DNA from 2 places in the Sphingomonas sp. ID0503 genome. Region 1 is predicted to be linked to the other one. Evidence: predicted binding sites of a transcription regulator. Region 1 holds the regulator's gene; the other holds the start of a gene.

What was found. Region 1 encodes LexA, which represses DNA repair genes until DNA is damaged. Its sites were predicted from a motif close to GTTCCNCNCTTGTTCT; they were not measured.
Positions count from the first base shown of each region.
Region 2: ACM608_RS03320 (three-Cys-motif partner protein TcmP) is a predicted target of LexA. The motif match lies at 13,262-13,277, and genes of this name have one in related genera.

Region 1 is NZ_JBLZUR010000002.1:1,814,229-1,830,010, reverse strand. It holds gene ACM608_RS09875 (hypothetical protein) at 1-608, shown strand, start outside; gene ACM608_RS09870 (hypothetical protein) at 649-1,632, shown strand; gene ACM608_RS09865 (sensor histidine kinase) at 1,629-2,651, shown strand; gene ACM608_RS09860 (citrate synthase) at 2,648-3,931, opposite strand; gene gltX (glutamate--tRNA ligase) at 3,959-5,383, opposite strand; partial or broken gene ACM608_RS09850 (ComEC/Rec2 family competence protein) at 5,298-7,019, shown strand; gene lexA (transcriptional repressor LexA) at 7,552-8,238, opposite strand; gene trpC (indole-3-glycerol phosphate synthase TrpC) at 8,322-9,104, opposite strand; gene trpD (anthranilate phosphoribosyltransferase) at 9,101-10,102, opposite strand; gene ACM608_RS09830 (anthranilate synthase component II) at 10,099-10,692, opposite strand; gene ACM608_RS09825 (nuclear transport factor 2 family protein) at 10,801-11,301, shown strand; gene ACM608_RS09820 (hypothetical protein) at 11,388-11,690, opposite strand; gene ACM608_RS09815 (acetyl-CoA carboxylase biotin carboxylase subunit) at 11,756-13,744, opposite strand; gene scpA (methylmalonyl-CoA mutase) at 13,828-15,782, opposite strand, start outside.
Region 2 is NZ_JBLZUR010000002.1:474,307-490,088, reverse strand. It holds gene ACM608_RS03375 (hypothetical protein) at 22-444, opposite strand; gene ACM608_RS03370 (ArdC family protein) at 456-1,397, opposite strand; gene ACM608_RS03365 (ParB/RepB/Spo0J family partition protein) at 1,553-3,541, opposite strand; gene ACM608_RS03360 (SMODS domain-containing nucleotidyltransferase) at 3,791-5,110, shown strand; gene ACM608_RS03355 (SLATT domain-containing protein) at 5,103-5,687, shown strand; gene ACM608_RS03350 (RES family NAD+ phosphorylase) at 5,689-6,411, opposite strand; gene ACM608_RS03345 (MbcA/ParS/Xre antitoxin family protein) at 6,408-6,821, opposite strand; gene ACM608_RS03340 (strawberry notch-like NTP hydrolase domain-containing protein) at 6,841-11,115, opposite strand; gene ACM608_RS03335 (DUF7146 domain-containing protein) at 11,203-12,093, opposite strand; gene ACM608_RS03330 (lytic transglycosylase domain-containing protein) at 12,220-12,876, shown strand; gene ACM608_RS03325 (DUF5818 domain-containing protein) at 12,921-13,100, shown strand; gene ACM608_RS03320 (three-Cys-motif partner protein TcmP) at 13,315-14,430, shown strand; gene ACM608_RS03315 (DUF5131 family protein) at 14,433-15,215, shown strand; gene ACM608_RS03310 (helix-turn-helix domain-containing protein) at 15,447-15,758, opposite strand.

The DNA of each region.
Region 1 (15,782 bases):
TTGCTGCCTCCAACGCGCCTGCCGGAAGCTGGGTCGCCCGCTACATCTATGCCTGGCCTGAAAGGCTTGCCGCACGCGCGCTGCTCCGCCGGGGTGTGCCACCGGCCGTGCTCGAGGCGGCGGCGCTGCTGCTCACCATCGTCGCGGCTGCCGCCTTCCTCGCCGCGCCCGCCTGGGCCGGGCTGCTGATCCTCGTCCTTGCGGGAGGAGTTGCGTCGCTTTCGGCACGCATCATCCGGCTAAAGTTGCGGCAACCGCCCGCCCGCGATCTCTTTGACATGGCACGTTGGATCGCGTCCGGCCTGGCCCTCTTGGGCCTGACATGGGCGCTCTCGCTCCGGGCGGGATGGGGAACTTGGGCGCTGGCGGCCGCACTGGTCGTGGCGATGCGGGGCGTGGCGGCGCAGACGATGATCCTGCGTCTGACGCGCGGGCCGACCGCGCAGCCTTCGCGCTGGATAGCCGATCGGGACGCTCTGCCGCTCGTGGCGCTGCCGTTCGCCGCCGCCGGCTTGCCTGTGATCGGCCTCGCATTTGGCGCTGCCTATGCCGGTCTGTCCCTGCTTTGGACACAACAGATGCTGCTGAGGCCACAACGTGGTGAATAGCGACTAGCGGGTTGCCGCCCGGGCCGTCTATCATCCCTCCATGAATTCCCATCGGGAAAGCGGGCGGGGGGGACGCCTGTCATTCTCACTCGCGCGCGAGGGAGCCGATTCGCGCGTCGATCAGGTGCTTCGGGAGGTGTTGTCACCGCCCGAACATCGGCTGAGCGATGCGGAACGGGCGACGATGTCGGCGATGATCACCGGCCTGGTGCGAGAGATCGCCACGGTGTTGCACCACGTTCTGGGCCTCCCTGCCGTTGATGAGGAACAGCTCGTTCGCGTCCATGCGCTGCTGGAGCGAGCGAGCTTCATGTCGGATCGCGGTCTCGCCAGCGCTCTGCTGCTTCGCGCGGACGGCTTGCGCTTCGCGACCATGCCGCCCGCTGAGTGGGCGAAGCGACTGCCGCCCGCGTTGCGATCGATCGAACCGCGCGACATTGCCGCTTTCCACACCTGCCTCATCAGGCGTGCGGATCACGGCGGATCGGCCCGTCTGCTCGCGGCGGATCTCGACGCCGACGTACGGCAGCGGCTGGTCTGGTCGGTGGCTTCTGCCGTCGAACTGGCCGCTGACGATGTCGCGGATGCGCATCTCGCCCGCGCCGTCACGGTCGCCTGTGCAGCATTCGAAAGGGCCGGGTCGATCGACGCGGCGGCGGTGCGTATCGGTACGGCGGTCGCGCGGCAGGAGCATTTTGAGACTGCCTTGTGCGACCTCGTGGTGCGCGGCGATGTCGAGATCGCGGCAGCGGTTCTAAGCGTCAAGCTCGACCTGCCCTATCGCACCGTCCTTGCCGATATTCTCGACCGCGATGGCCAGGCGCTCGCGACGTTGCTCCGTGCGGCCGGGCTACCGCGTGAGGCGGCCGCGCAGATGCTTTTTACCGTGAGTGAAGCGACGGCGCTCCAGGCGCTCGCCGCCTTCGACCTCAGCGATGAGCGTCACGCCATGCGCACGGTGGCCCATCGGCGCCGGACGATCAGCGACGGCGGCAGCCGCGCCGCGATGTTGGGTGAGGCATGAGCGGAGCCGCGACGGTACGCGGGCGGGTCGATCTGGCCGGCCGGCTGTCATCGGCCGACGGGTTTCTGAACGCCGCTAATCGCCGTGCGGCCGGCCAGCCCTCCGGTACGCTCGCCCTTCCACCGCTTGCCGTGCTTGCCGAGCAGGCGCGCGAAGCGGGAATCCCTATCGACAGACGGGTGCGCTTCGCGGCGGGAGACGAAGACATCGCGGCTCTCGCGGGCGCCGAGCCTTCGGACCACGGTATCGCCCTTAGCCTCACTGAACTCGAGGCCGCCGATGCCGACCGGTCCGCCGACACAATCGCTGCCGATCGGCTGATCGCGGCGCTCGCTCCGGCGGGAGAGAGCGGCGTGGGGTCGAACGAGGTCGAACAGGCGTTGCGCGCTGTGATTGAGGGTGTCCTGGACGATGCGCGCCGGCTGGCGACCCTGACCGACAAGGACGGCGGCGGGGCCTATCGGGAGTATGCGACCGATATCCTCTCGGCCGCCGGCCATCTCCTGGCGCTGCTTCTCGACATTAACAGCCTGTCGGAGGCGACCGAGGCGTTCGATCCGGTCCCGTTCGATCTTGCCGAGGTCGCCCGATCGGCGGCCCTCTGGCTGGAGGCGGAGGCACAAGCACGGCAGGTCACGGTGGACCGGCCGGAGGGCGGGTTCGTCGTCGCTGCCTTGGGAGAGCCGCGGCGCTCACGCCAGATCCTGATCAACCTCATCACCAACGCGATTGGCCATGCGCCACCGGGATCCTGCGTGTCGATCCGCTGTTTCGACGTGGATGGCTATGGTGTCGTTACTGTCGAGGACGAAGGGCCTGGCGTTCCGATCGAGGAGAGCGAGCGCATTTTCGAGCGCTTCGTGCGCATCGGCGGACAGACGCGCGACGGTGTAGGCCTGGGCCTGTACATCGCGCGGCGGCTCGCCCGATCGATGGCGGGCGACCTAGTGGTCGATACCGCACATCGAGGGGGCGCCCGCTTCGTCCTGGCCGTGCCGCAGCGGGCGACGCTTTCCTAGCGCTGGTCTACCGGTACGTAGTCGCGCTGCTCGGACCCGACATAAAGCTGGCGCGGACGGCCGATCTTCTGCTCGGGGTCGGTGATCATCTCGTTCCACTGCGCAACCCAGCCGGCGGTGCGGGCAAGGGCGAAAAGCACGGTGAACATAGTGGTCGGGAAGCCGATCGCCGACAGGATCACCCCCGAGTAGAAGTCCACGTTCGGGTAGAGCTTCTTCTCGATGAAGTAGTCGTCCTCGAGTGCAATCCGCTCCAGCTCGCGTGCGGTGTCGAGCACCGGATCGCTGATGCCCAGCTTGTCAAGCACCTCGGTCGCTGCCTTCGACAGCACCTTCGCGCGCGGATCGAAGTTCTTGTAGACGCGGTGGCCGAAGCCCATCAGGCGGAACGGATCGTCCTTGTTCTTGGCGCGTGCGATGTACTCCGGGATACGATCCGGCGTGCCGATCTCACGCAGCATGTTGAGCGCCGCCTCGTTGGCACCGCCATGCGCCGGGCCCCAGAGGCAGGCGATGCCCGCCGCCATGCAGGCGAACGGGTTCGCGCCGGACGAGCCGGCAAGGCGCACGGTCGAGGTGGACGCGTTCTGCTCATGATCGGCATGGAGGATGAAGATCTTGTCCATCGCGGACTCGATCACGGGATCGACCTCATACTCTTCCGCGGGCACGCCGAAGGTCATGCGCAGGAAGTTGCCGGTGTAAGACAGGTCGTTCTTCGGATAGAGGAAAGGCTGACCGACCGAGTACTTGTACGCCATCGCCGCGATCGTCGGGATCTTGGCGATCAGCCGGTGGCTGGCGATCTTGCGCTGCTCGGGGTCGTCGATGTCCGTGGAGTCATGGTAGAAGGCGGAAAGCGCGCCAACCACACCGCACATGATCGCCATCGGGTGCGCATCACGCCGGAAGCCACGGTAGAAGGTCGCCAGTTGCTCGTGGACCATCGTGTGGCGGGTGATGGTGTAGGTGAAGTCCTTCAGCCCCTCGGCGCTCGGCAGGTCACCGTTCAGCAGAAGGTAGGCGACCTCCATGAAGCTCGACTTCTCGGCCAGCTGATCGATCGGATAACCGCGGTGGAGGAGGACGCCGGCATCGCCATCGATATAGGTGATCTTGGACCGGCAGCTCGCGGTCGAGGTGAAGCCCGGATCATAGGTGAAGCGGTCGGTCGCGCCGTAAAGCTTTCGGATGTCGACGACCTCCGGCCCGATGGTGCCGTTCAGGATCGGGTATTCGCCGCCCTGGCCTTCGATCTCGATCTTCGCGCTTCCGCCCATATGATGGTCTCCAAAGATGCCGGCCGGTCAGGCCAGCCGGTCGTTCAGTCTTGCCAGGCTCTCGTCGCGACCGAGCAGCACCAGCACGTCGAAAATACCCGGCGAGGTGGTCCTCCCGGTCAGCGCCGCCCTGAGCGGCTGCGCCACCTTGCCAAGTCCCACCCCCGCCGACTCCGCGACACCCCGCACCGCAGCGTCGATCGGTCCTTCGGCCCACTCGGTCACGCCGTCAAGTGCGTCACGCAATTGCAGCAGAAGCTCTGCCGCACCGCCCTCCAGCAGAGCCGCCGCCTTGTCCTCTATGTCGATCGGTCGCGTTCGAAACAGGAAGCTTGCACCCACCGCCAGCTCATTCAGGTCCTTGGCGCGGACCTTCAGCACCGGCATGGCGCGGCGCAGCAATTCGGCATCCACATCGCGTCCGGTCGCGGCCTGAACGAGGGGCAGGACCAGATCGGCCAACCTGCCGTCATCCGCATCGCGAATGTAGATACCGTTCAAGTTCTCGATCTTCTTCACGTCAAACCTGGAAGGCGATCGCCCGATGCCGTTGAGATCGAAGAGCGCGATCGCCCGGTCGCGGGAGATCACCTCCTCGTCGCCATGCCCCCAGCCGAGACGGAGCAGGTAGTTGCACAGCGCCTCGGGCAACAGGCCCATGTCGCGATACGCTTCGACGCCCAAAGCACCGTGTCGTTTCGACAGCTTCGCCCCGTCCGCACCGTGGATCAGCGGGACGTGCGCATAGACCGGCTCCGGCCAGCCCATCGCGCGGATCAGCGCCAACTGACGGAAGGCGTTGTTGAGGTGGTCGTCGCCGCGGATGACATGGGTGACGCCCATGTCGTGGTCGTCTACCACCACCGCCAGCATATAGGTGGGCGTGCCGTCGGAGCGGAGGAGGACCATGTCGTCCAGCTCGGCATTTCGCACCGTTACCGGACCCTGCACGCGATCCTCGATGGTCACCTCGCCCTCGCGCGGTGCCTTCAGGCGGACGACGAAGGGGGCGTCACCACCCTCGGAAGGATCGCGGTCGCGCCAGCGGCCGTCATAGCGGAGCGGCAGGCCCTTGGCTTTTTGCTCGGCGCGCATCACCTCCAGTTCCTCGGCGGTGGCGAAGCACTTATAGGCATGGCCCCGCGCCAGCAGATTGCGCGCCACCTCGGCATGACGATCGGCGCGGGCGAACTGGAACACAGCGTCCCCATCCCAGTCGAGGCCAAGCCAGCGCATCCCGTCCAGGATCGCGTCGATCGCCGGCTGGGTGGAGCGGGCGCGATCGGTGTCCTCAATGCGAAGCAGGAACTTGCCGCCGGTGTGCCGGGCGTAGAGCCAGTTGAACAGGGCGGTGCGCGCGCCCCCGATGTGCAGGAAGCCGGTGGGGGAGGGGGCGAAGCGCGTGACGACCGGGGTGGCCGCCGCTGCCGGGGTGCTTGCGCTCAAGCGCATATTCTCCAAGGATCGGCCCCGAAATCATCCGAAGGCCCAGGAAATCGGCACGGCCCCTAGCATAGCCCTCCGCCTGCTTCAAACCACGTCGCCGGTACGGGCCGACGCGCGGATTGAAGCCGTGTTGGAGGCGGAGCGGGACCATCTGCCGCTTTGGCTACCGGTCGCTTTTGGCGCAGGCATCGCGGCCTGGTTCGCGGTTCCGACACAGGACGGCTGGATCGGGTTCCTCGCCATCGCAGGCGCGATCGGCGTAGCCGCCGGTGCTTCGGGCCATGGTGGCCGCTTCTCGCGCGCTATCCTCATAGGCGCACTCGCGGCCGTTCTGGGCTGCCTCGCGATTTGGGCCAAGGCGGAGCGGGTCGCCGCTCCGCGCCTCGATCGTCCCCGTGTCGTGACGCTGTCCGGTCCGGTCGAGCGCGTCGAAGGCCTGCCGGCACGCGGCCTCATTCGCCTGACGATCGCCACACCGCTCACGGCGGGCGGTCCACCCGCCCGCGCCCGTGTGAATGTGGCAGAGGAGGATGTGCCTGCCGGCCTTAGCATCGGCGATACATTGTCGCTCCGCGCCCGCCTGATGCCGCCAGGTGAGCCGGTTCTGCCGGGCGCATATGACTTCGCCCGCGTTGCCTGGTTCGACGGCATCGGCGCGACCGGTCGGGCCTTTGCCCCTGTTACGATCACGGCAAAGGGTGAGCCGCCATTCGGCCTTTCCCGCCTGCCGCAATGGCGGGCGCAGCTTTCCCGCCACATCGAGGCGCAACTGCCCGGCTCGCCCGGCGGCATCGCTACCGCCTTCGTGACCGGAGACGAAGGCGCGATTGCGGACGCGGATGCCGAGGCGATGCGGCGCAGCGGTCTCGCGCACCTTCTGTCAATCAGCGGTCTGCATGTCACCGCCGTTGTCGGCGCGGCGATCCTGCTGACGATGCGTCTCCTCGCGCTTAGCCCACGTCTTGCGCTGCACTGGCCGCTGCCGCTCATTGCGGGCGGAGCGGGGGCCGTCGCCGCGATCGGCTACACGCTGCTCAGCGGCGGCGAGGTGCCGACAGTCCGGTCGTGCATCGCCGCACTCCTCGTCCTCGGCGGCCTTGCGCTTGGGCGGCAGGCGATCACCCTGCGGCTGGTGGCGACGGGCGCGCTGCTCGTTCTCGTCTTCTGGCCGGAGGCGCTGGCCGGTCCCAGTTTCCAGATGAGCTTCACCGCCGCGACCGCGATCGTGGCGCTCCACGAACTCCCGCTCACCCGCCGCCTGCTCGCGCGCCGGGAAGAGGGTAGGGGATGGCGGCTCCTGCGCGCGCTCGGCGGACTGATCGCCACCGGTCTCCTCATCGAAGCGGCGCTCGCCCCGATCGCTTTGTTCCACTTCCATAAGGCTGGCCTCTACGGCGCTTTCGCGAACATCGTCGCCATCCCCCTCAGCACCTTCGTCATCATGCCTCTGGAGGCGGTGGCGCTGCTGCTCGACATCATCGGCCTCGGCGCGCCGTTATGGTGGGCGACCGGATTGGCAATCGAGGCGCTGCTCGCCATCGCCCGTGCCGCCGGCGACGCACCGGGCGCGGTCGCCGCTCTCCCGTCGATGCCGCCTGCCGCTTTCGCTCTGATGGTGGCGGGCGGGCTGTGGCTTGCGCTGTGGCGCACACGCCTGCGCCTATGGGGCCTGGCACCGGCGCTGATCGGAGTAGCAATGGCTCTCATGACTCCTGCGCCGGACCTCCTCGTCACGGGTGACGGTCAGCACTTGGCGCTGCGGACATCCGATGGACGCTTCGCCCTGCTTCGGCCCCGTGCCCGAGACTACACCCGCGACACGCTCGCCGAAATTGCCGGCAGCGACGAAGCCCTTCTCGATCTCGAAATGCTCCCCAACGCCCGCTGCACCCGCGACTTCTGCATGGCGCGCGTCGCGCGGGGTGGGCGAAGCTGGACGGTCCTGGCGAGCCGCAGCGACCAGTTCGCGCCGATCCGCCAAACCAATCGAGCCTGCGCGATGGCCGACATTGCCGTTAGCGACCGGCGACTGCCGCGCAGCTGCCGCCCAAGATGGATTAAGGCCGACCGAACGCTCCTCGCGGAGACCGGCGGCCTGGCCATAGACTTCGACCGTGTCCGCGTAACGGCAGCACGTCTGCCGCGCGACGATCACCCCTGGCGCGCGGTCCGGCTCAATACCGCCGCAACAGCCCGGCCAGCCGGCCCTGGATCCGCACCTGCGCTGGGGCGTAGCGTTGCGGATCATAGGCGCGGTTCGCCGGATCGAGGCGCACCATCTGCCCCTCACGGCGGAAATACTTGAGCGTGGCCTCGGCGTCATCGACGAGAGCGACGACGATCTCGCCCTCCCTCGCACTATCGACGCGGCGGATGAGCGCATAGTCGCCGTCGAGAATGCCGGCCTCCACCATCGAATCTCCGGAAACTTCGAGGGCGTAATGCTCACCGGGGCCCAGGAGGGCGGCGGGAACGGAGAGTGAGCTTTGCCCCTCCAGCGCCTCGATCGGCATGCCGGCCGCGATACGCCCGTGCAGCGGAATCTCGATCACGTCGTTGGCCGCAACCGGCGGTGTCACCGGCACTTCGCTCTTCACCGGCGTGTTGGTGTTCGCGGCCGCAGGTGCCGCCTTCTTCGCCGGAACTCCCTCAGGCAGCCGAAGAATTTCCAGCGCGCGGGCGCGGTTCGGCAGGCGGCGGATGAAGTTGCGCTCCTCAAGCGCGCTGATCAGGCGGTGCACGCCGGATTTAGACTTCAAGTCCAGCGCCTCTTTCATCTCCTCGAACGAAGGCGACACTCCGCTCTCCGCCAGACGGTCGCTGATGAAGCAGAGGAGGTCGTGTTGCTTGCGCGTCAGCATGTCGGTGCCCTCACTCGGGAACGAATGTGGAACAGGTAGTGAATGTTCCGCGATGCTGTCAACAACATTCGCTTGGGGCGAACTCAGTCGCCGGTCAACAGGCGCTCGGTCGCGGTCCGGACATCCGCCTGCCGCATCAGGCTCTCGCCCACCAGGCAGGCACGCACGCCATATTCGGCCAGCCGGTCGAGATCGGCGCGGCTGCCAAGGCCGCTCTCGGCGACGATCAGGCTGCCTTCGGGCGCAAGCGCGGCGAGATCGATGGTGCGGCCGATGTCGACGGTGAAGTCGCGAAGGTCGCGGTTGTTGACGCCGATCAGGCGCGACCGCAGGCCGGCGGCGCGCGCCATCTCGGCGGCGTCGTGGACCTCGACCAGCACGTCCATGTCGAGTTCGATCGCCGCCGCCTCGATCTCCGCCATCTGCCCGTCGTCGAGCGCCGCGACGATGATCAGGATCGCGTCCGCACCCATGGCCCGCGCCTCCGCCACCTGCCACGGATCGACCATGAAGTCCTTGCGCAGGCAGGGGAGCCCGCAGGCGGCACGCGCGGCGATCAGGTAATCGGCGCTCCCCTGGAAATACGGCTCGTCGGTGAGGATCGACAGACAGGCGGCACCACCGGCCTCGTAAGCGCGGGCGTGGGCAGGCGGGTCAAAATCCCCTCGGATTAACCCCTTAGAAGGCGATGCTTTCTTGATCTCTGCAATCAGCCCGGTCCCAAGGGTCTCGACTTTCGTGCGTAGCGCCTGCTGGAAGCCGCGCGGCGGTGAAGGAGCAGGCCAGTGCGAAAGGCCCTGCGGCCTGCGCACGGCCACTTCTTCATACTTGGTCTGAAGGATCGCTTGTAAACGGTTAGAGGTCATCGGCTAAAGTCGATCCAGCAGTCGAGCAGCGCCTTGGCCAGCCCCTTGTCGATGGCCTCGGCGGCTTCTTCGGCTCCGTCGCGAAGCCCGTAGACTTCACCGGCCACCTTCAGAGCGGCAGCGGCATTGAGCAGCACGGCATCGCGATAGGGCCCAAGCTCACCCTCCAGCAAGCGGCGCAGCGCGGCGGCGTTGTAGGCGGCGTCACCACCCCTGATGGCGTCGAGGGGATGGTCGGGCAGCCCGGCATCCTCCGGCGTGACCTTGCTGGAGGCGAGGCCGTTCGCCGACAACGTCACGGCGCGGCTCGGCCCCGCGATCGATAACTCGTCGAGGTTCTCCTCGCCCGCGACCACCATCGCGGCATCGCTGCCGAGCAGCTCGAGTGCCTCGGCCATCGTTTCGAGGTAATCGACCCGAGCCACCCCAATCAACTGGCGGCGCACCCCTGCGGGATTGCAGAGCGGACCGAGCAGGTTGAGGATCGTCCGCCGCCCGATTGCCTTGCGGACCGTCGCAAGGCGACCGAGCGCCGGGTGGTACTTCTGCGCGAAGAAGAAGGCGATGCCGAGGTCGGCCAGGCTCTCCTCCGCCGTCTCTGCGGCGCGATCGAGATCGAGACCGAGCGCCTCCAGCGTGTCCGCAGCCCCGGCCTTTGAGGAGGCGGCGCGGTTGCCGTGCTTGGCGACCGGTACGCCGCAGGCCGCGACGACCAGCGCCACCGCCGTCGAGATGTTGAGGCTGTGCGCGCCGTCACCGCCGGTGCCGCAGACGTCGATTGCGTTGGCGGGAGCGGCCGCGCGGATCATGCGGGCGCGCAGCGCGCGCGCGGCGGCGGCGATCTCGATGCTGGTCTCGTCGCGCTCCGCCATGGTGACGAGGAAGGGCGCGATCACCTCCGCCTCGACCTTGCCGTCGAGGATGTCGGCAAACGCCGCCTCCGCCGTCGCACCGTCGAGTGGCGATGACGGGTCGGGAAGGAGGGTGATCGTGGTCACGCCCGCTCCAGCACCTTCACGCCCGCCTCACGCAGGAAGTTGGCGATCAGGTCGTGACCATGTTCGGTGGCGATGCTTTCCGGGTGGAACTGGACGCCGTGGATCGGCAGGCTTGCATGGCGGAAGCCCATCACGGTGCGGTCCGGCGCGCGCGCGTTGACGAGGAGCGACGGAGGCAGATCTTCCTCCGCCACGATCAGCGAGTGATAGCGGGTGGCAGTAAACGGCGTGGGCAGGCCCTTGAAGACCCCCGTGCCATCATGTTCGACCGGGCAGGTCTTGCCGTGCATCAGCTGGGCCGCGCGCACGACGCGTCCGCCGAAGTGCTGGCCGATCGCCTGATGGCCAAGGCACACGCCGAAGAGCGGGCGGCGCTGCTCCGCGCAGGCGGCGACAAGGTCGAGGCTGATCCCCGCCTCGTTCGGCGTGCAGGGGCCGGGGGAAATCAGGAAGCCGGCAGCACCTGAGGACATCGCCTGGCCGACACCGATTTCGTCGTTCCGCACCACTTCCACCTCGGCACCAAGCTCGCGCAGGTAATGCACGAGGTTCCAGGTGAAGCTGTCGTAATTGTCGATGACCAGGATCATGGCCGGGTCTTAGCGAGCGCTCGTCCTCACGTCATCCGTATCTTGTTCGTCATCCCAGCGCAGGCTGGGATCTATCCGGCGATTTGTCTAAGAGGCGAGTGAGCGCGAATGGATGCTGACCTTCGTCAGCATGACGACGTTCAGGAGTTGATGATGCTGCTCGCTACCCTCCTCGCCATCGCCTCACCGGACAAGCTGCCGCCGGGCGAGCCCGTGCCACCACCAGCGAGCGAGGAAGCCGCCGTGCTGGCACCGGTCAACGCCGTGTTCGCGGCGCTGGCGGCACGGGACGGCCAGGCCGCGCTCGCCCAAGTGGATATGCGCGGCAACGTCACCAGCGTCGATGCCTCGGGCAAGGCCGTGACGCGCAGTTGGGCGGAGTGGGCGGCTGGGCTGAAGCCGGGGCCGCAGCGATATGAGGAGCGGATGCCAAACCCGGCGGTCGAGATCGACGGGGACGTGGCGATGGTCTGGGGCTTCTACACCTTCGCGATCGACGGGAAGTTGCACCATTGCGGGGCGGACCATTTCAGCCTGGTGCGCGCCGACGGTCGATGGAAGGTGCTGAACCTCGCCTGGTCGAGCCGCACGGAAGGGTGCGGGAGTTAACTAGGCAACGACTGTCCTGAGCTAAGTCGAAGGACGGGGAGCAAGCAACCAGCTTTCTCCGCCGTTGCTCCGGCCCGTCAACGCTGTCAGGCGGTGACCGAAAAAAGCGTGACACCCTCGTACTTCTCGTCCGCAGGGTTGAAGACCGGCTGCGGCTCGAACGAGCGCTCGTCCACGCCGCGGATGGAGAGCCCCGCCAGCTTGAACGTGCCGACCTTGATTTCGCGCGGAGGATTGCCCTCGCGCTCGACCGTTACGGCGTCCACATAGAGTTCGTCATGGCGCGTGTAGAGGATGTGGGGTGCCAGCTTCACATCCATGCGGTTGTAGGTCGCGTCGAGGCACTTGCGCCGCGCGATGGCTTCCAGAACGAGCTTGCTGCTTTCCATAAGGTCAGCCTTTCGCCGACCCCAACGCGCACCGCAACCCTATTGTTGCAGTGCAGCAGGCAATTTCACGCTTGTTCGAATTCCAGGATGACGGCGTCCACCGCCAGGCTCTCACCCGGCTTGGCCACCACTTCCTTGACGGTGCCGGTCTTCTCGGCGCGAAGGATGTTCTCCATCTTCATCGCTTCGACCACCGCCAGCGGCTGACCCGCCTGTACCGTGTCGCCCGCCGCGACGTGGATCTGGGTGACCAGGCCCGGCATCGGGCAGAGCAGGAAACGCGACAGATCCGGCGGGATCTTCTCGATCATGTGATGCGAGAGTTCCGCGACATGCGGGCGCATCAGCCGCAGGTCATGCGTGGCACCCCGCGCCGTCAGCTTGAAGCCGAGGCGCGTCTTCTGGATGCGAACGGAGAGCGGCTCGTTGTCGATCACCGCCTCGATCAGGCGCTGCCCGGGAACATAGGCGGCGTGGATCTCCAGCACGGTGCCGTCGACTTCCACCGCGCCGCCGCTGATCGAGACCTTGTGCTCGGCACCGTCCAGCTTCGCTACCCAGTCAGCAGGCGGCGGTGTCGGACCGTTCAGGCGACCCTCGATCTGGGCGGCGCGCGCCGCCTCCGCCGTGGCGACGATGCCGGCGATGGCGGAAAGCTTCGCGGTTAGGCCTTCGCCTGCCGGGGCACCCTGGAAGCCCTCGGGATACTCCTCGGCGATAAAGCCGGTGGTAATGTTGCCGGATCGGAAGCGCGGATGCTGCATCAGCGCGGAGAGGAAGTCGATGTTGTGGCCGATACCATCGATCTCGAACCGGTCGAGTGCGTCGATCTGGCGATCGATCGCCTCCTCGCGCGTCTCGCCATAGGTGACAAGCTTGGCGATCATCGGATCGTAGAACATCGAGATTTCGGAGCCTTCGTAGACGCCGTCATCGACGCGCACGTCGTCACTTTCGGCCGGCGGGCGGTAGCGGACAAGGCGGCCGGTCGACGGCAGGAACCCGCGATACGGGTCCTCCGCATAGACCCGGTTCTCGACCGACCAGCCCTTGATCCCGACGTCCGCCTGACCGAAGGCCAGCTTCTCGCCATAGGCGACGCGGATCATCTGCTCCACGAGGTCGAGGCCGGTGATGTACTCGGTGACCGGATGCTCCACCTGCAGGCGGGTGTTCATCTCCAGGAAGTAGAAGCCTTGGCCGGTCTTGTCCGCGCCGGAGACGATCAGCTCGACCGTGCCGGCGGAATAATAGCCCACCGCGCGCGCGAGAGCGACGGCCTGCTCGCCCATCGCCTTGCGCATTTCCGGCGAAACGAAGGGGGAAGGGGCCTCCTCCACGACCTTCTGGTGGCGGCGCTGCACCGAACACTCGCGCTCGTTCAGGTAGACGATGTTGCCGTGCTTGTCGCCGAGCACCTGGATCTCGATGTGGCGCGGGCTTTCGATGAACTTCTCGATGAACACGCGGTCGTCGCCGAAGCTCGACAGGCCCTCGCGTTTGGTCGCTTCGAAGCCTTCGCGCACGTCCTGCTCGGAATAGGCGAGGCGCATGCCCTTGCCGCCGCCGCCGGCCGAGGCCTTCATCATCACCGGATAGCCGATGTCGGTAGCGATCTTCACCGCCTCTTCGGTATCCGCGATCTCGCCGAGATAGCCGGGAACGACGTTGACGCCCGCTTCCTTGGCGAGCTTCTTGGACTCGATCTTGTCGCCCATCGCGGCGATCGCGCCGGCCGGCGGGCCGATGAACGCGATACCGGCGTCCTCAAGCGCCTTGGCGAAGGAGGTCCGCTCCGACAGGAAGCCGTAGCCGGGGTGGACGGCCTCGGCACCGGTCACCTTGCAGGCTTCGATGATCTTGTCCGCGAGGAGATAGCTCTCGGACGCAGGCGGCGGGCCGAGATGGACCTTCTCGTCCGCCATCTCGACATGCTTCGCCCGCGCGTCCGCGTCCGAATAGACCGCGACGGTCTTGATGCCCATGCGCCGGGCGGTCTTGATCACACGGCAGGCGATTTCGCCGCGATTGGCGATGAGGATCTTCTTGAACACTTATTGTTCCCCGGCGAAGGCCGGGGTCCAGACCCGGCCGTTGAACTGGACCCCGGCCTGCGCCGGGGAACGATAAAGGTGGATCACTCGGCCGCCTCGCCAATGCCTTCAGGCGGCTGATTGTGGCCGAGGAGCTGGAGGACTTCGGTCGCTGCATCGACCAGGTTCGTGCCGGGGCCGAAGATCGCCTGCACGCCTAAATCGCGGAGTACCTGATAGTCCTGCGCTGGAATCACGCCGCCCGCGATGACCTTGATGTCCGGGCGACCAGCATCCTTGAGGTGGCCGATCAGCTCCGGGATCAGCGTCTTGTGACCCGCCGCAAGGCTCGACGCGCCGACCACGTCGACATCCTCCTTCAGCGCAAGGTCCGCCGCTTCCTTCGGCGTTTGGAAAAGCGGCCCTGCCACCACCTCGAAGCCGAGATCGCCGAAGGCCGAGGAGACGAGGTTTGCGCCGCGGTCGTGGCCGTCCTGGCCCATCTTGGCGACGAGCATCTTCGGCTTCTTGCCCTTGCGGCGGCCGATCGCCTCCACGCCCTCGATCAGGCCGCTCCACTTGGCATCGTCGGCATAGGCGCCGCCATAGATGCCTTTCACCGGCGTCGGGAAGGTGCCGTAGCGGCCGAACACGTCCTCCATCGCCTTGGAGATTTCGCCGAGCGTCGCGCGGCGGCGGGCACATTCGACGGCGAGTTCGAGGAGGTTGCCGGTGCCGGCCGCCCCCTCGCGCAATGCATTCAGCGCCGCCTGGCATGCCGCCTCGTCCCGGTTCGCCTTCACCTTGTTGATGCGCGCAATCTGCGCCTCACGCACGGCATGGTTGTCGACATCGAGGATGTCGATCGGGTCTTCCTGTTCCTTGCGGTACTTGTTGACGCCGACGACGACCTCCTCGCCGCGATCGATCCGCGCGGCGCGGGCGGCGGAGGCCTCCTCGATCATCGCCTTGGGCCAGCCGGCGGCCACCGCCTTCGCCATGCCGCCTTCCGCCTCGACCTTCTCGATGATCTCCCAGGCGCGGTCGACCAACTCCTTGGTCAGGCTCTCGATGTAGTAGGAGCCGCCCAAAGGATCGACGACATTGCACATGCCGGTCTCCTCCTGGATCACCAGCTGCGTGTTGCGGGCGATGCGGGCCGAGAAGTCGGTGGGAAGCGCGATCGCCTCGTCCAGGGCATTAGTGTGGAGCGACTGAGTGCCGCCGAGCATCGCCGCCATCGCCTCGATCGTGGTGCGCATGACATTGTTGTAGGGGTCCTTCTCGGTCAGCGAGACGCCCGACGTCTGGCAATGCGTGCGCAGCATCTTCGACCGCTCGTCCTTAGCGCCGAGATTGGTCATTACCCGGTGCCAGAGTACGCGGGCGGCGCGCAGCTTGGCGATTTCCATGAAGAAGTTCATGCCGATCGCGAAGAAGAAGCTGAGACGCCCGGCGAACTTGTCAATGTCCAGTCCCGAGCGGACGCCGTATTTCACATATTCCGCGCCGTCGGCGATGGTGAAGGCAAGCTCTTGCACCTGCGTCGCCCCGGCCTCCTGAATGTGATATCCGGAGATCGAGATCGAATTGAACTTTGGCATCTCCCGCGACGTGTAGCCGAAGATGTCGGAGATGATCCGCATCGAGGGTTCGGGCGGGTAGATGTAGGTGTTGCGGACCATGAACTCCTTGAGGATGTCGTTCTGGATGGTCCCGTCGAGGAGCTTGCGGTCGACGCCCTGTTCCTCACCCGCGACGATGAAGAAGGCGAGGATCGGGATCACCGCGCCGTTCATCGTCATCGACACCGACATCTGATCGAGCGGGATGCCGTCGAACAGGATCTTCATGTCGTCGATAGTATCGATCGCCACGCCCGCCTTGCCGACGTCGCCGGTCACGCGCGGATGGTCGCTGTCATAGCCGCGATGGGTGGCAAGGTCGAAGGCGACGGACAGCCCCTTCTGCCCCGCCTTCAGGTTGCGGTGGTAGAAGGCGTTGGACGCCTCGGCGGTGGAGAAGCCGGCGTACTGCCGGATCGTCCAGGGCCGGCCGG
Region 2 (15,782 bases), 1.3 Mb from region 1:
CACGACCTGCGACTTTCGCGCTCAGCTTACCCGCTTTGCATAGACGCCCTCACCGTTCGACATGTGCCCGAGGCAATCATAATCGCCGAACAGGGCGTCGAAGCGGGCGGCGATCTGGGACAGCCAGCGCTGCGCCCGGGGAGACCTGGCCGTGCGCCAATCGGCGTCCCAATAGGCGCCATCGTCTCGTTCGGCGATCCACACCGCGACGAGGCCACCGTATACGGACACTCCGAAATCGGCATAGGCATTGCGCATGAGAACGCGGTCCTCACGGCCTCGCCAGCCGTCGTGTGCGACCAAGGAAGGAAAGGCTTTGCCTGCCCGCTCGCGCAGGTCCTCGCGAAGCCACTCATATTCGAATTCCCAGTCGTCATCGTTCTCGACATTGAGCACCGTGAATGCGACGATTGCCCCGCTGGGATAGCTGACCGATCGGCCCATGACATCCTCCTTCAGGCGGCAAGCGCGGCGTCGCGAGACGCTTCGTCGCTGTCATCGGCAGTGATCCGCCCACCGAGCTTGAGCAGAAGGCTTGAAGCTTCCTCGGCTTTGGCGGCGGCGGTGAGGATGGCGCGATCATCTTGTTTAAGGAGCGTGAGCCAGTGCTCGATGTAGCTCGCGTGGCTATCGAGATGGGCAACCGGAAGACCAAGCTCGGCCCCGATCATGGCGCTCGATAGCTCGGCGACGAGCTCCTCGGCGGCATAGGCGGCCGAGCCGAAACGGTTCTTGAGATCGCGGTCCAGGCGGCTGGCGTGGCCGGTCCAATGCGACAGCTCGTGCGCAAGGGTCGCATAATAGTGATCGAACCCGGAGAAGAGATGCGCGGGCGGCATCGTCACGCGATCGGCCACCGGCTCATAATAGGCTTCATCGCCCTGGTGACGCAGCACTGCCGGAATGCTCGCGAAGAAAGTGTCGAGTTCGGCCTGGCGGCCTTCCGGCTCTACAACCTCCAGCGTTGCGGCGGGATGGAACCGTTCGGGAAGACCATCGACCTGATCGGCGTTGAAGACCGGATAGGCCTTCAGCACGCGGCGATGTTCGTCGGCCCTTTCCCCGGTGTCGGGGGCTTCGACCTCCTTGGTGTAGCTCTTGTAGAAGATGGCGATGGTCGACTTTTCGCCCTTGCGCACCTGCGCCCCAAGCTCCTTTGCCTGGTTGTAGGTCATCCAGAACGGTGAGCCGTAGCCGCACATGTCGGCGACCATCCAGAGCCAGAACACATTCATGCCGCGGTATGGAACGCCGCAAGCCCGCAACGGCCGCGATACCGGCACGCCGCGCCACGGCTTGATCCACGGCTTGGTCCCGGCTTCGAGACGAGCGATGATTTCCTGGGTGATACGGGTAGCGGGCGACAATCCGCCGCTTTGTCCCTTGCGATAGGCCATGTTGGATCTCCTGATGCGGCCTGCCGACAGGCTCGTCGGTCAGTGCCGGAGATCCCGGAGCCCCCTCCGCTCTCTTCCCAGAAAGGAAGCGGCCCTCCGGCATGAGCCGAAGGACCGCTTCTCGTTGGCGATTGGCCTTACCTGTCAGGAGGAGGTCAGGCGGCCACCTCGCTCGGGGGCTGATGGTCGTCATTGGCAACGCAATCCGCGTCCGAATCCTGCGGTTCGTCCCCGGCGTCGCTTGCCGACTGACCAGCGAAGCGCATGACTTCGGGCACCCAGGCAAGTGCCCGTTCGCGCACTTCGACCTCGGTGATGTATGTGCCTGCGAAGACGCGCTCGGCGCTCATCGCGAGATCCCCCTTCTTGACCGATGCGAAGCGCGAGGAGAGCTCCAGGCCGCCAACGTCAGTGAGCGCATCGAGGATCACCTGCTTCGAGACCCGGTCGAAGTAGTTCGCCGCGGTCGGCCGCCACCATTGCGCCAAGTCGATGCCGATGAGGCTGCCGAGATGATCCTGGAACGCGATGTGACGTTCGCCCACCATATTGAGACTCGCTTCGAGCGTGCGCGCGACGACAAAGCCGAGCCAGGCTGCACGGCTTTCATCGGAAAGCGCCCGGAACATCTCGAAGCGCGTCGAGGCGTCCTCGCCAGATCGCCAGGTCTCATCGAGGCCGGACCGCAGGTCAGCGAGTGACGCACTGGCCGGTGCATCCTTCGCCTCGAACCCGATAATTGGTCCTGCAGGAACGCTGCCGCGAAGCGTCGTTGCAGCACGCGATCGCCAGTCGTGGGTATCGGCATCGGCGAGCGTGAAGACCATGATGTCGAGCGCAAGTCCGGGATCCGACGCAACGTGGAGCGCGAGAATGTCGCGCCGCTGCATGGCAAGCTCGTCGACCAGGCGCTTCGATAGCGCCGCGCGACGCTTGCCCTCGCTGCCATCACCCGGGACGACTTCGACGGCATCGTCGTCATCATCGACGTGAGCTTCGCGCTCACCGTAGAAGACCGGCTGGAGCACCGGCGTGCCATCCCGCGACAGCACCAGGATCATTCCGGCTTCAGCCTTGAGTTCGGGCGCGAGTTCCGGCGGCTTTGCTCTGATATCCTGGCATTCGCGCTCGATCGCCTCGATCGTCGCCTCGGCCGCAGCGACAGCTTCCTCGGCGCTGTCTTCATCTTCGAGAATGGCCGCATGCTCGTCATAAGAGGCATCGAGCTCATCAAGCCTTGCCAGTTCTGCTTCCGTCAGCGGGGCAGGCTCTGCGGGAAGTCGAACAAGGCCCTCGACGAGATCGTGGCTCGCGTAGGGATCGAGTGTTGGCTTGACCCAGGCAAGGCCCTGTTCGACTGCGAGCGCCTTCGCTCGTTTCTCCATCTCCGCAGCAGCGAGGTTCTCGAGAAGCGCGACATCGACCCAGGACTCGCTGTCGTCATCGTCGAACAATTCGCGCTCGATCCGGCCGCCGCCGGCGATGTAGGCGTCGCGTCCAACGAGCCGGGCCCGGGGATCGCTGCCCCGGACCGTGCCGGAAAGCACCATTCGCCGGATGCTGTCTGCGCTCGGCGCATAATAGGCCGAGGAGACCTGTTCGAAGACGCGGGCCTGGATTTCCTGGTCAGACGTGGCGCCGAACGCTTTGGCGAGGTCCAGTGTGATTTCGCCCGAGGCCAGCGCCTCGAACACGACCGGAGCAAGCGTCGCGAGACGCAAGCGGCCCTCGACGAAGCGGACAGTCAGCCCGAACCGGCGCGCAACCTGGTCAGTCGATGTGCCAGCGTCGATCAGGGCAGCGAAGGCCTGCGCTTCGTCAGCAGGATTCATGGCCAAACGATGGAAGTTTTCGGCGAGGCTGGTCTCGACTGCAGTGTCGGCGCTGTCTTCGAGCACCAAGCAAGTCACCTCGTGATCCTTGGGCAGGATCTTGTCATCGGCCAGGGCGAGCATGGCGCGGCGGCGTCGCTCGCCGGCTTCGACCTCGAACTTGCCGCGTGATGCAGGACGGACGATGAGATTCTGCAACAGCCCGTGGGCAGCGATGCTCGCCTTTAATTCGGCATCGGCGGCTGGATCACCGTGACGACGCACATTGCGGGGTGACTGAACCAACTTGTTCAGCGGGAGCGATTTTATCATGGGACATACTCCTGACTGTGAGCCCGAGACGTCGACCATCGACACTCAATGGCTCAATCAGAAGCCAGCCCCCTCCCCTCTCTTGTGCCTGCAGGCGGGCTTAGAGATGCCTTCATGCCGTAACTCGATGAACTGCGCCCGTTTAGCTGGCCGCTTGACATTTGTTGGGGGTGACTTGTGCGGAACCATTGAAATGTTCCCGATTTGATCTACATGTTGTTCAGGGGATCTCAACCGGGGGTAGTCAGCTTGAGTATCGCGGACACGTTCAAGCAGTTTCTCAGCAATCTTGCAGTCGATAATGCCCAGACGATCTCGGATCGGTACGGGGAGATCACCTGCGCGCTCAACAAAAATTTCCGCGACACTGAATCCAAGACCGCGAACACACTGCAAGTCGGCTCCTATGGGCGACACACCGCCATTAAGGGTATCTCGGACCTCGACATGCTCTACATCATGCCGAAGGGTGAGTGGGATAACTACAAAGACGGCGGCCAGTCCAAGCTGTTGTCCGACGCCGCCGCCGCCATCCGCGCGCGCTACCCCAAGACGACCGTCAGGGTGGATCGGCTTGTTGTTCAGGCCGTCTATTCCAATTTTACCGTGGAGGCTCAGCCCGTATTCGAGCAGGATGACGGCAGCTTCAAATATCCCGACACCTACAACGGCGGGTCTTGGAAGATCACCAAGCCCCGTGACGAGATACAGGCTATGTCGGAATTTGTGGCGGAGAAGAACAACAACCTCCGGCGGCTCTGCAAGATGGCGCGGGCTTGGAAGAACAAGCACGGAGTGGGGATCGGCGGCCTCCTGATCGACACCCTTGCGCACAACTTCCTAAAATCAACCAGCGAGTATGACGACAAGAGCTATCTTTATTATGACTGGATGAGCCGCGATTTCTTCGCCTATCTCAAGGACTTGCCCAAGCAGGACTACTTTGCTGCGCTGGGGAGCGGCCAGCGGGTGAAGGTGAAAAAGAATTTCCAGCGCAAGGCGAAGAAGGCCCACGAGCTTTGCCTTAAGGCAATCGAGGCCGAGGGCAAGGACAACCAGAACGACAAGTGGCGCGCGGTATACGGACGGCTGTTCCCCGCTGCCGAGAAGGTGGAGAAGGCGGCGCTGACCGACCGCGCGGGCCATGCTGTCCGCATGACGGAGGAGTTCCCCGAGGATGTATTCGCCACCATCGACATTCGTAACAACATCCGTATCGACTGCCAGGTCGAACAGAACGGATTTCGCCCCGCTTCCCTGCGGGAGATGCTGAGCAATCGCACCCTGTTAATGCCGCGTAAGAAGCTCACCTTCTCCGTAGTCGAGACGGACATCCCCGGCTCCTACGGTCTGTTCTGGAAAGTGCTCAATCGGGGGCAGGAGGCTATCAACCGTGACTGCATCCGGGGCCAGATAGTCGCCGACGAGGGATACAAGAGGAACGTGGAGCATACGAAATTCAAGGGCGACCACGTTGTTGAGTGCTATGCCCTCATTAACGATGTAGTCGTGGCGACCGACCGCATCCACGTCCCTATCAGCGCGAATCAAGAGGACGAGGATGAATAGGGAGGGGCTGCTCAGGAGCATTGCTGAGACCGGCTACAACGTCGGTTTCGGGGCGAAGAAGAATTTTGCCACGCACGACGTTGTGCAGAAGGCTCCCGGCCTCATCGGCTTCCTCTCGCTCGCCGTGGGCGTCTTCGCGCTCATCTACGAACCACTGAATAGCAAGTGGATTGCCGCGACCCTTGTCGTACTCGGGATCGCGAGCCTCTACGTCACGCACTACGATCACAACAAGGTTGCCTATTGCGAGGAGGGGGAGCGGCTCACGGCCCTGTTCTATCGGCTGCGCGACCTCTACCGCGACGTGCAGGCGACGGGTGAGGACGATGACCTTGCGGTCTACCGCGAGCGCCTAGACGACCTCCAATCGGAGGTGTTCGGCTCCAACCAGTCCAAACAAATCCTCTTCAGCGACTGGTATGCCCACTACAAGTTCTTCTGGCAGCACCAGATTGAATGGATTGACGAGCAGAAGCAATTTACGTTCTGGCGCGACAAAATGCCCCTGTCCCTCTCGCTCACATTAGCTGTAGCAACGCTAACGAGTATAGCCGCTATAGTTTGTCGGCTCATTTGATTCATCCGGCCAGACTCACCACCCGAAAAACCGTCCCGGTTCCTGCGTCTCGCACCAGATCGACGCGGGTGCCGTCCCAATGGTAGTCAAGGTGGCGTCCCTGGATGGGCTCGGAAGCGCAATCGGGGTAGAATAACCCGGCGCATTCACCGCCAGGATGCCGAATGCTCGGATAGACTACGCCATTGGAACCGGCAGCCTTGAGCGTGATCGCGATGCCTTGCGAGCCCGTGTAGCTATCGGAATCGAGGGCAGGATGGTCAGTGGCATCGCCACCCCTGAGATCGTGAAGATCGGCGCCCACCGACAGGACGATCTCGCGAAACTGCGAAGTCCAACCGGGCGCTTCAGCCGTCCGGGCCATGAATCGGGCATGGTGATGGATCGTTTCGAACAGCGCCGTCTCGAAGACCCGTCCCACATAAAGGACGCCGTAGCTGCCATCGGTGAAGCGGCTTGGCCGGTCCGTGCTGACATGGGTAAACGGCGCCATCAGATAGGATGCGCCGTTTCCACCAACCCGGCGTTCGACCGGCACAAGATCGAGATTGCCGATCGTCGCCATGATCCGGGGATTGGTCTTCTGCTCGGCCGAAATCAGCAGGGGCCAGTCGGCGGGGTCGGCGAGATCCTCGAACACGTCGATCGGCGGAAAGGCGCTGCGGATGATTCTGACCGCGCCCTTCCACTCAACATGGCTGACGGGAATATCGGCGTCGGTCACCAGCCACCGCGTGTCGCATCGAGATAGCGGCGCACACGCATGATGTCGGTAAGTTCACCGCCAAGCATGACGTCGAGCGCGCTCGATCCGGCGAAGGCCGCATTGTCGGCCTTGATCCAAGCGAAGCCTCGCTGGGCTTCGGAAAAGATGATCCGCAGCGCTTTGTGAATCCCCATCAGGTTCGAGAGCCGCGCCGCGCCGTCGCGTGAGACTCGGCCCGGCCCTTCGGCCTTCCAGCGCCGATAGGAACGCACCGGCATATCGAGCAAAGTCGCGGCTTGCTCATCGGTGAGGTCCCATTTTCCGAACAGGTTCAGTACCGCGCGGAACATCGCGGCCGCCTCCTCCTGGGTGACAGGATCGGGCCGGAACGCCTGGGGCACGGTATCAACGGGTTGCAAAGCCAACATATCAAATCTCCATATGGCACTATATGGCATATATGCTGCCATTTGGCAATACTTGCTTCGTTCGCCCGGCAAGCCGAGCCAGAACCACAGCGGCACTTGCCGTCGGCACGAACAACCGCGTCTGATAGCGGATGATCTCGGTAAAGCACCCTTGCGCCTTGTACCAGTCGAGCCGCGCCGCAGACCAACCGGCGAGCTCGAGTCGCTGCGCCCCGTTGACCAGGCTGCGCTTGAGCGTGAGCGCCTCGCGGCCCTTGACCTGCATCGGCCGTCCTGCCGCGAGCACGGTATCGACGATCTGCTCGGCCGAGAACGCGTGTTCGTTCTCAAGACCAAGCGCCTGGCAGAGTTCGGGAACGCAGTGGAGCGGCACCTCGCGGCCGAGCAGCGAGCGCCCGTCGCGCGCCGAAATCCGGCTCACCCGAACATAATCGGACGGGAGCTTGTCCCACACCGGCAGCAGCAGGCCGGTCGCGAGATGCAGGCGTTCGCGCTTGTGGCTCGCGGCCGCCTCGTCGACCTCGACCTGCCAGAGGCGGTGGAACTCGGCGGGATCGACCGGCTCCCAGTTGCTCTCCTCAAGCTGCTCGGCGGTGAGATGGCCATGTTTCAAGGGCCGGACCAGTTCGAAGCGGGCAACCCGGGTTCCGTCATCAGCGAGCAGGCTGCGCGCCGGGACAAGCAGCCCGATCCGGCCTGAACGGGCATTGCGCAGAAACTGCTGGCGCTCGCCCGAAAAGCCGTAAAGCTCCTCAAGCCGTTCAAGGCGCAACGGCTTCAGCGCGCGGGCGATCTCAAGTTCGAGGAGGTGCGTCGTCGCACCCGAAAGCGCATCGGTGCGCAACAGCGTGTCGGAGAGCATATCGAAATGCTCGACTGCGATGGTCTCGACCCCGAGATCGAGCGTACCCGCCTGCCGCGCGGCATCGATCCGTGCTTCGACGAGGCCGAGGAACTCATCGAAAATGCCATTCTGCAAGCCGATCGGTAGCGCGAGGATGCGGTTGAGCCAGCGCTGGATCGAAGGGAGATCATCGACCATCGAGCCGTCGGAGCCTTCGATCCTGAGTCCGGTCAGTTCCTCGAACCGCGCGAGGGTCACGGCTTCGAGCTTGCCGATGAACAGCAGGCCGAACCAGCGGTGGAGCGCTTCCTTGGCATAGGCGCTTTCGAGATTGTCGGCGGGATCGAACAGGTTCTGTCCACCGGTCTGGCGTTGGCCGCGGGTGAGCGCACCGAGGCTGTCGAGCCGCCGGGCGATGGTCGAGATAAACCGGCGTTCGCCCCGCACATCGGTGGTGACGGGACGGAACAGCGGCGCCGAGGCCTGATTGGTGCGGTTGGTCCGGCCGAGCCCCTGGATCGCGGCATCGGCCCGCCAGCCCGGCTCGAGCAGGAAATGAACCCGCCGAGCCTGGTTCTTCGCGGCGAGGTCGGCGTGGTAGCTGCGTCCGGTGCCGCCGGCATCGGAGAAGACCAGGACCTGCTTGATTCCGTCCATGAACGCTTGGGTCTCGGCGACATTGGCGCGGGGGCTGCGTGACTGGAGTTGCTGACGCCCGTCGCGCCCGACGATCAGGCGGCGGGTACGCCCGGTAACCTCGGCGACCTGGTCGACCCCGAACCGCTCGATGATCGCGTCGAGCGCGGTAGCGATCGGCGGCAAGGCGCAGAGCTGCTCGATCATCCGGTCGCGCGCGGCGAGCGCCGAGCGGCACAGCACCGGTGCACCGTTCTCGTCGTTCATCGGCTCGGAACGCGGATTGCCGTTCTCGTCGGTGAAAACAGCCATCAGCCGCACCGGGAAGCTTTTGGTGAGGTAGTCGATCACATATTCGCGGGGGCTGAGATCGATCTCGAGCGCTTCGCGTTCGGCATCGGAAAGATCGGCAAGCCGACGATCGAGCATCGCCTCGGCGGTCGAGACGAGCTGCACTACCACGGCGTTGCCCTCGGCGAGCGCGCTGTCGATCGCTGGAAGCAGGCTCGGCAACTTCATCGAGAGCAGCAACTGCGCGAAGAAGCGCTGCTTGGTTCCTTCGAACACCGAAAGCGCAGCTGCCTTGGCCCCCGAGTTCAGCGTGTCGCCGCTGTCGGCATCGATAATCCGGGTTTCTTCGAGGGCATCGCGCAGGTTGGCATGGATGATGGCCCAGCCTTGCGCATAGGCATCGTAGACCGCGATCTGATCGGCGGTGAGGCAATGCTCGAGGATCTCGTATTCGACCCCGGCGAACGATAGTGCCCGCGCGGTGTAGAGTCCGAGGGACTTCAAATCGCGCGCGACCAGCTCCATCGCCGCGATCCCTCCATCGCGGATGTCGGCCACAAATGTCTCGCGGTTGGCAAAGGCGGTTTCCGGTCCCCACAGGCCAAGCCGGGTCGCATAGGCGAGGTTGTTGACGTCCGAGGCACCGGTTGCCGAAGCGTAGAGCACGCGGGCGCGCGGCAGCAGGTTCTGGAGGCGCACCCCGGCGATCCCCTGCTCAGAGCCCTTGACCTTGCCGCGCGATCCCTCGCCGCCCGCGGCGTTGGCCATGGCGTGAGCCTCGTCGAAGACGATCACCCCGTCGAAGTCGTCGCCCGCCCATTCGAGGATCTGCTCGAGCCGGGTCGCATCGCTGCGACCGGATCGCAGCGTCGGATAGGTGACGAACAGGATTCCCTCGCGCATCCCGACCGCCCCCCCGAGCTTCCATTGCCCGAGCGGCTGGACGTCAATCGGCAGACCACCGAGCGCCGTCCAGTCGCGGCGCGCATCTTCGAGCAGGGCTTCGTTCTTCGAAATCCAGATGTGGCGGCGCTCGCCCCTCACCCAGCGATCTAGGATGACCGAGGCGACCTGACGGCCTTTCCCAGCCCCGGTCCCGTCGCCCAGAAAGTAGCCCATGCGGTAGGCTTTGCCTTCGGCGCTCGCTTTCAAGGTACAGCCCTTGTCCTCGGGCTCGAAGCGTCCGGAGAGATCACGGGCATGAGCGCTCGCGGCATAGATCAGGGTCTCGGCCTGGGCGGCCGAGAGGATGCCTTTGGCGATGAGGTCGGAAGGGAGTTGCGGCACTGCCTCGGGCACCGGTGCGGTGATCGATCCCATGGCGACGGATTCGACAAGCGGGGTCGGGTGCGGATGCGCGCCTTCAATCGCGATCCGGCTCGGCCGGTAGGGGAGATAGTGCCCGACCTGCTCGGCGATCGGCGCGGGCGCGTCGAGCGGCTGGTAGACGAGCGGCAGGATCGATGGCGCGGCCACGACGGGCCGAACCGCAAGCGGAACCGGCTTCCTCGCTGAAGCGGCGAGGCGCAGCGGCAAGGCCGGTCTCGCTGCGATGATCGGTTCGGCCGTCCGCTCCGCCCGAGTTGGCAACATATCGAGCAGAAAGCAAAGTTCCGCAAAGTTCACAGGCTTGGCGATGATCGGACTGTCGCCACCATCGGCCTTGTCGAGCACCAGCAGCCGGGTGGTGATCGAGGTGCCCTGCTTGACGAAGCCTCGCTCGATCGCGGCGTTGAGCCGGAGCGCCACCGGACCGGCGATCCCGGCAACGAAGCGCGGCAAGTCGAACCATTCGGGCATGACCGCAACGAGGCGACCTCCGGGGAGCAGCCGCTTCCAGGCTGAGCGCAAATGCCGCGCCCCGGTGCGCCCATCGTGACCGCGCTCGATCCCGTGCGAATAGGGCGGGTTCATCAGCACCACGCTCGGACCCACGTCGGGCGCGAGCAGTTCGTCGATCAGTTCGCCATCGCACCCCGTCACGGCCGCATCTGGAAACAACAGGCTGAGGCATTCGCGGCGCAGCGGCGAGATCTCGTTGAGCGCGAGACGCCCGCCGGCCTTTGCCGCCCAGACGCCAAGCATCCCCATGCCCGCCGAGGGTTCGAGCACCAGTTCTCCGGCAGAAATCGCGCAGGCCCGGGCAGCGAGCCAGGCGAGACGCGGCGGCGTTGCAAACTGCTGCCACTCGATCTGCTCGTCGCTGCGGTTGGTCTGGGTCGGCACCAGCGCTTCGAGGCGCGTGAAAACCCGATCGGCAAGATCGGGCGACATTGCGCAGGTGAGCTCGGCTGCTTCCGCCACGAACAGCACCTGCGCCAGTTCGAGCGCGGCATTGGCATCGCGCACCGACCAGCGCCCCTCGGCATCACTGCCGCCGAAACAGTCGGCCATCACGGCGTTCAGCGCAGGGCGTGAGATCGGCTCATCGGCGCCGAGCCGGGCGGCAAGCGCTCTGGCCGCGGCGAGCGCCAGCGGTTCTTCGGCTTCGGAAAACGCGAAAGCGGGAGAAGCATGGGACATGGAAAACCTCCTGACGAGGCCATGTCCGTTCGGGGGTCCGTCCGGAGGCCTCAACAGGCCCCAAGCCCTCTTTCCTCTCTCAGAAACTCAAGCGGCCGCTCGGACCCGGCGCATCAGCACGTCGTTCCAGTCCTCATCAGGTCGTTCGGGCCGCCGGGTGACAATCCGCCGGCCTTCGCAAGCATAGGCTTCGCTGGCGCGCTCCTCGGCGTGGCGACCGCCGGCGTCGTTGTCGACGAACAGATGCAACTCGCGCACCGATTCCGGGATCGTGACCAGGCCGAACCGCTCATTGCCAAGCGTGGCCCAGCAGGGAATACCGAACAGCTGCATCGCCGAGAGCGCGGACTCGTTCCCCTCGGCAAGGCCGAGGCGGCCACCGTGCGGGTAAGCCAGGCGCACGGCACCCGAGCCGGGGCTGCCTAGCGCGCGCTTGGGCTGCGCGAATGCGGCGAGACTGTGCCTATCGGTATCGAGGAAGGTTCGGTGCAGAGCCAATATGCCCGCATCGTTGCGAACCGCTGCCACCAGAGCCGGCAAAAACCGCACCGCGCCTTTTGGCCCCAGCGGCATACGCGGATGGAAGCGCAGGTCGGATGATGCGATCGTGATCCCTCTTGCCGAAAGGTAGCGGGCGGCCGGGCTCCCCGCGAGGATCGAGGCCTCGCGCCAGAGTCTCAGGGCGTTGCGGTTCGCAACTTCCTTGCGTGGCTCCGATGCGTGTTCGCCGGCTGGACCGTCGAACAGGTCCGAGATTCGCACGCCCAGCTTGGCCATGCCCGCGATGACCGCCTCGTTGGCGCAACCGGCGAAGCAGTGAACAAGGATCGCACGCTTACCGAGCGTGATGCTGAGCGAGGGGGTGCGATCCGCATGGGCCGGACAGCAGCACATGCCGCGCGAACGCGACCAGGTACCGCCCAGTGCCTCGACGATCTTCCTGGCGCGAGCTTCGAGCGACGCGTGAACTTGGGACATGGGGCATCTCCTTCGTGACATGCCTCCACCCGCGCAGCCTCCGCTCTGCGTCGCCGACAATACATTTTCCTACATGCAATGTTCTATATATGTTCTTACCCGATTCGGCCATAGAGGAATCCGGAAATGAGACTGAGATGGGCAACGATCGCAGCGGCGGTGACGGGATGGGCGTTCGTCGTCCCGGCTCACGCGCAAATGGAGGCTGCCCCTGAGGCCACTGTACACGAGATCCGATCTGACGGCTTCCGTGTGGCCGAGGGAGCGAACGGTTTCCAACTGGTCGAACATGGGATCTGGCGACAGTCCCTGGCAGCTTCGTCCGGCGCTCCGGTTCTCGAAGCGGGCAGGACCTACCTCCCCTATCGCTATGCGAAGCCCGAAGGCACCGGCCCATCGGGCTTTCGACGGGCAAGCTACCTTCCCCATGTCTATGCAGCGGAGGCTCAATACTCGCTGCCAATTGGCCTTCTCGACGCCCTGGTATGGACGGAATCGCGGTATAACCCCCTGGCGATCAGCAAGGCTGGTGCCGCTGGCCTGGGTCAGTTGATGCCGGGGACCGCGCGCGACCTTGGCGTGCCAAATCGCTTCGATCCCGCAGCGAACCTCTTCGGCGCGGCGAAGTATCTGCGTCAGATGCTCGACAAGTTCGGGGTAGTGCATCTGGCCCTCGCCGCTTACAATGCAGGCCCTGGCGCCGTCGAGCGAGCGGGCGGTATCCCACGCAATGGCGAGACACCGGCCTATGTGCGCGATGTGCTGCGTCATTGGCGCTTCTGAACAGGGGGGTAGTGGTGAGTTCCGGTCGAATACCCGTGTCAGGAATGCTGAGCCGCGGCAGGCGCGGGATGATCCGGACCACGAAAACAGACGAGGTCTGGATTGTCGAAAGCGAGGAAGATGCCGCCGATCTCATCGGCTCGAAGGTGATCGTCGATGGCGTCGTTGCAGGGATCGATCGCCTACGCGCCGACTGGATTGGCGCGGACAGTCAGCCTTCCTGATTCTCCTGCGGCGGATATTTCGCGCCGAGTTGGAGAACCTCCCAGCATGAGCCGCTGGTGATCGAGCCGCCCCTATGAGGTGCGCTCACTTCGTTCCACCCGCCCTGCCCTACGGGGGACTGAAAGGCTTTCCCCATTCAAAAGACAATCAAATTGCCCTTGTTCGTATTTTGTTCTATGTGATCCAGAATCTCAAGTGGGGCAACGTAGAAGCATGACGAACCAGAAGTTCTTCGAAGAGCGGACTGACCAGTCTGAGGTCAAAGCCCGCATCGTGAACAAGTACTTCTCCACCTGGGCGCAGGTCGTCATGCCAACGGTAGCGAAGCGAGGCGAGAAGATCGCGTACATGGATCTCTATGCAGGCCCAGGCCGCTACAGAGACGGCGCTGCCTCTACACCCCTGCTCGTGCTGCAAACGGCCATCAATCATCCGCAGATGTCGCAGATGCTGACCTCGTATTTCAACGACGGAAAGAAAGATAACGTCTCAACACTTCAGACAGAAATCGACAAGCTGCCGGGCATCGACAAGCTCAAGCACAAGCCTGTCGTCACGTGCGGAGAGGTTGATGATGATGCCGCCACCTATTTCAACGAAACACGGCTTGTCCCGTCGTTCTCGTTCGTCGATCCTTTCGGATACAAGGGCCTGTCGTTGCGGATTGTCCAAGGTGTCATTAAAGACTGGGGCTGCGACTGTGTCTTTTTCTTCAACTACAATCGGATCAACGCGGGCATCAACAATCCCGGCGTGAAGAAGCATATGGATGCACTGTTCGGAGAGGAGCGTGCGGATGCTCTAAGGGCAAGGTTGTCCGGTTTGACGCCAGAGTTGCGAGAAGCTGCCATCCTGGAAGAGCTAGCCAACGAAATTCAGTCACTCGGAGGCAAGTATGTGCTGCCATTCACATTCCGGAACAGCGAGGGCACGCGGACCTCGCACAAGCTGATTTTCGTCTCAAAGCACTTCAAGGGCTATGAGATTATGAAGGATATCATGGCTGCGGAAAGCTCAACGCTAGACGAAGGCGTTCCGTCGCTCACCTATTCCCCGGCTGATGCCTCAATGCCGCTCTTGTTTTCTCTTGCCCAACCGATGTCGAAGCTGAAGGAAATGCTGCTGGAAGATTTTGCAGGACAGACGCTTTCGCTCACGGAAATCTATGAGCGGCACAGCGTCGGCAAGCCATACATCCGAAAGAATTATCGCGAGGCGCTAAGTGCTTTGGAGGCTGCAGACAGGGTATCGGCGTATTCGACGAAAGGGACACGTCGTAAAGGCACTTACCCCGACCATGTGAAGATCCAGTTCAAGGAAGGGGGCTGAACATGGCAACGAATTCATCGATCGAGTGGACTGAGGCCACATGGAACCCAGTTGTAGGCTGCGATGTGATCTCACCAGGCTGCACAAACTGCTACGCCATGCGGATGGCGCGACGGCTCGAAGCCATGGGCCAGCCGAAATACGCTGGCACCACTCGCATGTCTGGCCGTCGGCCGAAGTGGAACGGCGTCGTTCGTGTAGACGACGAAAGCCTGAAATTGCCAGCGACGTGGCGGACAGGTCGCATGATCTTCGTCAACTCAATGTCAGACCTGTTCCACGACGAAGTGCCGCTCGAATTTGTCCAACGCGTTTTCGAAACGATGGCAGCAACGCCGCAGCACAGTTATCAGATTCTGACAAAGCGCGCGGAGCGGCTTGAAGAGCTCGCTCCCAAGTTGGATTGGCCGGACAATGTCTGGATGGGGGTCAGCGTCGAAAATGCAGACTATCTTTATCGCATCGACCACCTTCGCCGGACCGAGGGGGCAATCAAGTTTCTGAGCTTAGAGCCCCTGCTTGGACCGCTCGAAAATATGAACCTCCAGGGCATCGACTGGGTCATCGCGGGGGGTGAGAGCGGCCCAGGCGCAAGACCGATGGACCCAAGCTGGGTGCGATCGATACGCGACCAGTGCCAGTCCGCCGATGTGGCCTTCCATTTCAAACAATGGGGTGGCGTCAACAAGAAGAAGACTGGCCGGACGCTCGATGGCCAAACGTGGGACGAGTTCCCCAAGGAGCCTCTACGCAGTGAGGCCGCCTTAGTGGCGGTGTCCTTCTAGGTTCGCCGTCAAAAATCCATATTGGCGTAGCGATCGTTCAAGTGCATTTGATAATTGGCGTAGCTGGCCATGGCTTCAGCTGAAGCCATGGCGATCGCTTAGTCACCATTGACGACCTTCGTCAGGTTGAGCGGCAGCCTGAAGCGTCCCGGGTTTTCCGGGGGTGTTCAAGGCACATACCGCCAGAAGCCCTGGCAAAGGGATCAGACGTCCTGCGGCGACGGAGTCAGCCTAGCCGGATGCGCGCGGCGTCACCGCAATCTCCACCCGGACATCCCGATCGAGCCGGTCGAGAATCCGCAGCAGCCGGTCGATGGTGAAGCGGTCGAGCCTGACCTGACGAATGCGCGAGAAATCCGCCGCCGCCACGCCGGTGCGCTCCCCGGCCTCGCGCACGCTCAGCCCTTCGGCATCGAGCGCCTTGATGATTTCGGCGGCGAGGATCGCGCGCAGCTGGCGCAAGCCCGCATCGGGCACGCCGAAATCGGCGAAGACATTGCCCGAGCCGTACACCAGCTCGCATGAATTGTCTGGGTCAGCCATCGCGGCAATGTGTAGTCAAACATG